Regions from separate parts of the Erwinia sp. GW821-FHT03D09 genome, predicted to be linked through region 2. Evidence: predicted binding sites of a transcription regulator. Region 2 holds the regulator's gene; each other region holds the start of a gene.
The links. The regulator PhoB, encoded in region 2, activates phosphate uptake and scavenging genes when phosphate is short. The targets are predictions, from matches to a motif close to CTGTCATAAAACTGNCNNAT.
Positions count from the first base shown of each region.

Region 1 (2,274 bases), on a different contig from region 2:
TTCCTTAACGGTCTGATTTTCGAACGCCGCGGAAAAAGCGAAGATGCGCCAGTGCCCTCGATTGAGCGTAAGATGACGAACAACATCATCATGAAAAAGCTTCGCGTCGCCTTCGATTTAAAAACCACTGATATTATTGAGCTACTGAAAAGTGCCGATTTTGCGGTGGGACAATCAGAAATTGGTGCTATTTTCCGCAAGCCGGGGCATAAAAATTATCGTGAGTGTGGCGATCAAATTCTTCGCAATTTCCTCAAAGGCCTGGCAATGAAGATTCGCCCGGCGAAAAAATAAACATTCATATCTAATTCAAATAATTAACACCTTAGCCAGGCGTTAGTTTATGAAAATCATTAAATTACGATACCTGTCCCTTTACTTGAAACTCTAACATCCGTTGAGTTATTTAATCAAAAAGGGAGTTTATATCATGCAGGTATTGTCAGAAATAGAGTTAGATCAGGTTAGCGGTGGCCGGGCAAATATGAATATCACCACCATTATTAACAATGACAAACCCATCAACGTAATTAATATTGGTGATGATGGTTTAGTTATCAATTTTGGTGATAGCGGTATGACCATTATAAATGATGAATTTACCATCAGTCATACTTAAACAATAAATTCAGGGAGTTACACCTCGTTTATTAAAGATTTAAATAACAGCAGATGTTCTCCCTATCTACACCAGTATCACTGCTCATCTTATCGCCTCCTTAAATCCCGCTTTTTTCCATGGATATAACATTCCTTAGATAAAAAATTTTTCCAATTAGAACGTAAACATCCAAAATGCAGACTTCAGAGCGTTAAACGGCTCCATTAGTGTGACCTCAATCACAAATTATAGTTCGCATACGAAAATATCACCTCATTTAATGGTGCAGATATAGCCATTTCGTCATAAAAATGTAACATTCGCGCACTTATTCACAGCTGTAACCTTCGAATGTCGCCATGCTGCTTTCGAAATGGAACATTTACCGTTACCAGGGAAACTGTTTGTATTTCATCTCAGCCAGGCGGGGATATCGTTACCTGAGCCATGGGGGCCGTAATGTTAAGTATTTTTAAACCTGCAGCACATCAGCCACGCGTTGATGCCAGCCGCGTCGATCCGCTTTACCGCAAGCTGCGCTGGCAGATCTTTCTGGGGATCTTCTTCGGCTACGCCGCCTATTATCTGGTGCGCAAAAACTTCGCACTTGCGATGCCTTATCTCGTTGAGCAGGGCTTCTCACGTGGAGATTTAGGGTTTGCACTGTCAGGCATCTCTATCGCCTACGGTTTTTCAAAGTTCATAATGGGCTCCGTTTCAGACCGCTCAAACCCTCGTGTATTCCTGCCTGCCGGACTGATTCTTGCCGCAGCGGTAATGCTGTTTATGGGTTTCGTACCCTGGGCAACATCCAGCATCATGGTGATGTTCGTTCTGCTGTTCCTGTGCGGCTGGTTCCAGGGTATGGGATGGCCACCGTGTGGCCGTACCATGGTTCACTGGTGGTCGCAGAAAGAGCGCGGTGGCATCGTTTCCGTATGGAACTGCGCACATAACGTTGGCGGTGGTATCCCTCCGCTGCTGTTCTTGTTAGGTATGGCCTGGTTTAACGACTGGAAAGCCGCACTGTATATGCCTGCTTTTGGTGCCATTCTGATCGCGATTATCGCCTTTACGCTGATGCGCGATACGCCACAGTCCTGCGGCCTGCCTCCGATTGAAGAGTATAAAAACGACTATCCACCTGACTATAATGAAAAACATGAAGCAGAGCTGACTGCGAAACAGATTTTCACCCAGTATATTCTGCCGAACAAACTGCTGTGGTACATCGCACTGGCGAACGTGTTTGTTTATCTGCTGCGTTACGGTGTGCTCGACTGGTCACCAACCTATCTGAAAGAGGTTAAGCACTTCACGCTGGATAAATCTTCGTGGGCTTACTTCTTCTATGAATATGCAGGTATTCCGGGCACTCTGCTGTGCGGCTGGATGTCAGATAAGGTGTTCAAAGGCAACCGTGGAGCTACCGGCGTCTTCTTTATGACTCTTGTGACCATTGCGACCATTGTTTACTGGATGAACCCGGCGGGTAATCCTGGCGTCGATATGGCCTGTATGATGGTAATTGGCTTCCTGATTTATGGCCCGGTCATGCTGATCGGCCTGCACGCTTTGGAACTGGCACCGAAAAAGGCTGCGGGTACTGCCGCTGGCTTTACTGGTTTATTTGGTTATCTCGGTGGTTCTGTTGCCGCCAGCGCGATAGTTGG
Region 1 covers NZ_JBWKUK010000020.1:60,033-62,306, reverse strand. The annotation lists gene AC07U6_RS18670 (YehS family protein) at 1-294, shown strand, start outside; gene AC07U6_RS18665 (hypothetical protein) at 431-619, shown strand; gene glpT (glycerol-3-phosphate transporter) at 1,061-2,274, shown strand, end outside.
Region 1: a site for PhoB is predicted at 902-921, ahead of glpT (glycerol-3-phosphate transporter). Genes of this name have one in related genera too.

Region 2 (2,274 bases):
CTTATCGCGCACGCTGCCCTCCAGCACAGAATCATTCATCATCTCCAGATAGCCCTGCAAAACGGTGAGCGGCGTGCGCAGTTCATGGCTCACGTTGGCAAAGAAGTTACGCCGTGCACCCTCCAGCTGATGCATCTGGGTAACGTCACGGGCCACCATCAGCCACTGCCCTTCGCTATAGGGCATCACGCGGAACTCAATATGGCGGTGATTATTCAGCACCAGCGTCAGTGGGCGGCTGAAATCGCGCTGGCGAAGATAGCGGGTGAACTCAGGATAGCGGAGCAGGTTAAGGATATTCTGGCCGTTATCCTCCGGCCAGCGCAGCGCCAGCATCTGCTGGGCCAGGCCGTTACACCAGAAAATCGTCCCTTCTTCGGTGGTGAGGATCACCGCATCGGGCAGCGATTCCGCGCCGCTGCGAAAGCGTTTAATCAGATGCCCCAGCTCGCGGCGGCGGCGGCGATTACGCGCCTGCATCTGATACAACCCATAAAACAGCGGCTCCCAACTGCCCCGTCCGCTTGGCGGAGTCATGCTGCGATCAACCCACAGCCAGTGGGAAAGGCGAAGTAAATTATTGAAGTGGAAACCCAGCACGCAGAGTACTGAGACTAACAGCAGCCAGGGCAGATACCCGATCAGCAGCCCGAGCAGAAGCGCGGGCAGGCTGGCGAGCAGCAGCTCCAGAAATAATCTCTTCCAGGAGAGGCGTTCCAACACGGTTCAGACTCCAGTGCGAACGATCAGTAGCGTGCAGAGAAACGATAACCTGTTCCACGAACGGTTTGTACCATGCGATCGTGCCCGGTCAGCTCTAAGGCTTTACGCAGGCGACGAATATGCACGTCAACGGTACGGTCTTCGACGTAAACGTTAGTTCCCCAGACGTGGTTTAGCAACTGTTCGCGGCTGTAAACACGTTCCGGGTGAGTCATAAAGAAATGCAGCAGCTTGTATTCGGTCGGCCCCATTTCAAGCGGTTGGGTATCCGACATCACGCGGTGAGAGGACGGGTCGAGGCTCAGCCCCTGCATCTCAATCACCTCTTCTACCGCCATTGGCGAGATACGACGCATAACTGCTTTGATGCGCGCCATCAGCTCCTTCGGCGAGAACGGCTTGGTAATATAGTCATCGGCCCCGACTTCCAGGCCACGTACGCGATCTTCTTCTTCACCGCGCGCCGTTAACATCATCACCGGAATATCGCGGGTCATCGCTTCGCGCTTCAGATGCTTAATAAACTGAATACCGGAGCCGCCCGGCAGCATCCAGTCAAGCAGAATCAAATCCGGCCAGGGTTCAATCAGCAGGCTAACCGCGCTGTCGTAATCCTCAGCTTCAATGGGTTGATAGTCGTTTTGTTCAAGAACGAAACACAACATCTCGCGGATTGGGGCTTCATCTTCAACTACCAAAATACGCTTAGCCATTATTGCTCCTGCTAATGTGACAGGCTGTCACGGGGATATGCGGCGTCATTATGCGTCAGTTTTATGACAATTTTATGAAAAAAACACCCCCGAAATTGGGAGCATAGCGAAAAAGCAGCGCGGATGATTTCAACCTTACCGCAGGCATTCACTTACCCCGTTAACAGCAACAGCGTTTATAATCCCCCGCAACATCATCAGGCTATGCAGGGAGTGACATGCGCATCATTCATACCGCCGACTGGCATCTCGGGCAGTTTTTCTATACCAAAAGCCGGGCGGCTGAACATCAGTCCTTTCTTGACTGGCTGCTGGAGCAGGCAGAAGCGCAGCAGGCTGATGCGATTATAGTCGCCGGTGATATTTTTGATACCGGATCGCCGCCAAGCTATGCCCGCGAGCTGTATAACCGCTTCGTGGTGAATTTACAGCAGACCGGCTGCCAGCTGGTGGTGCTGGGCGGCAATCATGATTCGGTGGCGACATTGAATGAATCACGTGAGTTGCTGGCTTGCCTTAATACCCGAGTGATCGCCGCCGCCAGTGACGATATCCGCGACCAGGTGCTGGTACTGAACACGCGTGACGGTCAACCAGGGGCGATGCTGTGCGCCATTCCGTTCCTGCGCCCACGTGACATTATGCGCAGCCAGAGCGGCCAGTCGGGTCGCGACAAGCAGCAAACCCTGCTGGAGGCGATTACCGACCACTATCAACGCTGCTGGCAGGAGGCGCTGGCGCAGCGGGCGGCCCTGAATCTGACGCTGCCGGTGATCGCCACCGGGCATCTGACTACCATGGGCGTGACCAAAAGCGACGCGATGCGCGATATCTACAT
Region 2 covers NZ_JBWKUK010000017.1:40,107-42,380, forward strand. The annotation lists gene phoR (phosphate regulon sensor histidine kinase PhoR) at 1-723, opposite strand, end outside; gene phoB (phosphate response regulator transcription factor PhoB) at 747-1,436, opposite strand; gene sbcD (exonuclease subunit SbcD) at 1,655-2,274, shown strand, end outside.

Region 3 (2,274 bases), on a different contig from region 2:
ATTGGCGATAATCTGGCTGGAGTGGGCATGGTCAGCGGTAACAATCACCAGCGTGTTGCCGTCTTTTGCCGCGAACTCCAGCGCTTTTTGCACTGCTTCATCCAGATCCACGGTTTCGCCGATCTGGCCGCACGGGTTAGCCGCATGATCCTGCTTATCGATCGATGCACCTTCCACCTGCAGGAAGAAGCCCTGCGGCTTATCCTCAAGCAGCTGGATCGCCTTCTCGGTCATCTGCGCCAGCGTTGGCGTTGAGGCCGGGCGTTCGGCATTCACTTCACAGGTTACCGGCTTGCCATCAAGATTGCCGTGATAAGTTGCCTTTGGCCCCTTCCAGCGCACCGGCATATTGCCGTCGGCGAACAGGCCCAGCACCGGTTTGCTGTCGTCAGCCACAGTCAGGGCATTCATGCCGTCCAGATCGTTAACCAGCTGGTAACCGCGCAGTTTTGCCTGCTCCAGCAAGGTTTTCCCCTGCCACTCACCAGCCTTCGCCGCTTCACTGAAGGTTTTACCGCCGCCACCCAGCGTGACGTCGGCGCGGGCGTTCAGCAGCTGCTCGGCAATTGAGCCTTTACCGCCTTTCTCCAGCGCGTTGCTCTGGCACAGCTCGCTGGTTTTCTCCGGGCCGTAACACTTACGGGAGGTAACATGCGCGATCTGCGCCGCCGGAGTCGCATCTTCCAGTTCGGCGGTAGAGACGTTACCGGTGGCCTTACCGGCGGCTTTTGCCAGTTCCAGCAGAGATGGATGATCCTTGCCGTTCACATCAACACCAATCGCACCGTTATAGGATTTTACGCCAGTGGCCCAGGCGGTAGCGGAAGCAGCGGAGTCGGTCACGTAGTCCGGCTTGTGGCTCTTTTTATCCAGCGCATAGTGGGTGTACTGGCCGGTCAGCGGCAGCGCATCAATTCCCTTAAAGAAACCGCCCGCTCCTTCGGCATAGTTACGCGCGGCGGTAATTTCAGAATCGCCCATGCCATCCCCGATCAGCAAAATCACGTTTTTCGCGGTCTTATTGTTCAGCGAGGCTTTAATCGCCTCGGTTTGATCGCCGGTCAGGCGGCGCGCGCCGCCCGGTTCGGTGATATCGCCCTGTGCGGCACGATTCCATGTGGCAAGGTCCGCCGTCGCGGTAGTGCACACCAGTGCAGCGAGCAGCGAGAGGGCAAAGGCTTTCTGTTTCATTGTTACGATTTCCATAAATAAATTTTTCTAATGATTTCAGCAAGTCAGTCTGCGATACAACAATGTCAGTTTTGTGTCCGTCGAATGACAGTAAGATAACAGGCGCGGCGCTTAGCCTCCATTACCCCGCAGCTGTTCAGGAGTTAACCGAACGGAAGCACAGGGAAAAATACTACTTGACCGGTAACAGCTGACTGCCTATAGTAGCGCCCCGTCGCCGCCAAGTGGGTGATGATTTGACAATATGGTGAGGTGTCCGAGTGGCTGAAGGAGCACGCCTGGAAAGTGTGTATACGGCAACGTATCGAGGGTTCGAATCCCTCTCTCACCACCATATTAGAAGAGAAAGCCTGAGCGAAAGTTCAGGCTTTTTTGCCTGTTCCCCAGTGAGTGAGGGTGAGGCAAAACGGCAGGATTGACGTTTTATAAAGTATTTAAGAAAGCGCCTCACGTTAAGGCGCTTTTTTGTCTTCTCCACCCGAGCCACGATCGCTTTTGCACACGGCCCTGCGCACCAAAGCGACGATTTGCCGCATTAGCCAGAAGATCGAGTAACAGGCAGAAGACAAAATAAACCAGCGCCACAAACAGGAACACCTCCATCGGGTAAACCATGCTGCGGTTATTCACCTGTGTCGCCAGGAAGGTCAGCTCACCCACGCCGACGATGTACGCCAGCGAGGTATCTTTGATCAGCGCAATCCACTGGTTGATAAAGGAAGGCACCATCATCCGCAGCGCCTGCGGCAACACGATTGTCACTAGCGTCTGCCAGCGGGTGAGCCCCAGAGAAAGCCCGGCCTGCCACTGCCCGGCCGGGATCGCCGCAATACCGGCCTTAACCGCATGGGCCAGATAGGCCGACGCGATCAGCGCCAGCGCGCACACCACCGTGGTGATTTCCGGGATCTCAACGCCAAATACCATCGGCAGCAGGAAGTAGGTCCAGAAGATCAGCATAATCACCGGGATCGCGCGGAAGAAACCCAGCACCGCCGCGAGCAGCCCGGCAGGCACGCCCCGCGACATCGCCAGCAACACGCCAAAAACAATCCCCAGCGCCGCCGATGCGGCACCGGCCAT
Region 3 covers NZ_JBWKUK010000004.1:36,144-38,417, reverse strand. The annotation lists gene phoA (alkaline phosphatase) at 1-1,191, opposite strand, end outside; tRNA gene AC07U6_RS04710 (tRNA-Ser) at 1,438-1,525, shown strand; gene AC07U6_RS04705 (amino acid ABC transporter permease) at 1,639-2,274, opposite strand, start outside.
Region 3: a site for PhoB is predicted at 1,252-1,271, ahead of phoA (alkaline phosphatase). Genes of this name have one in related genera too.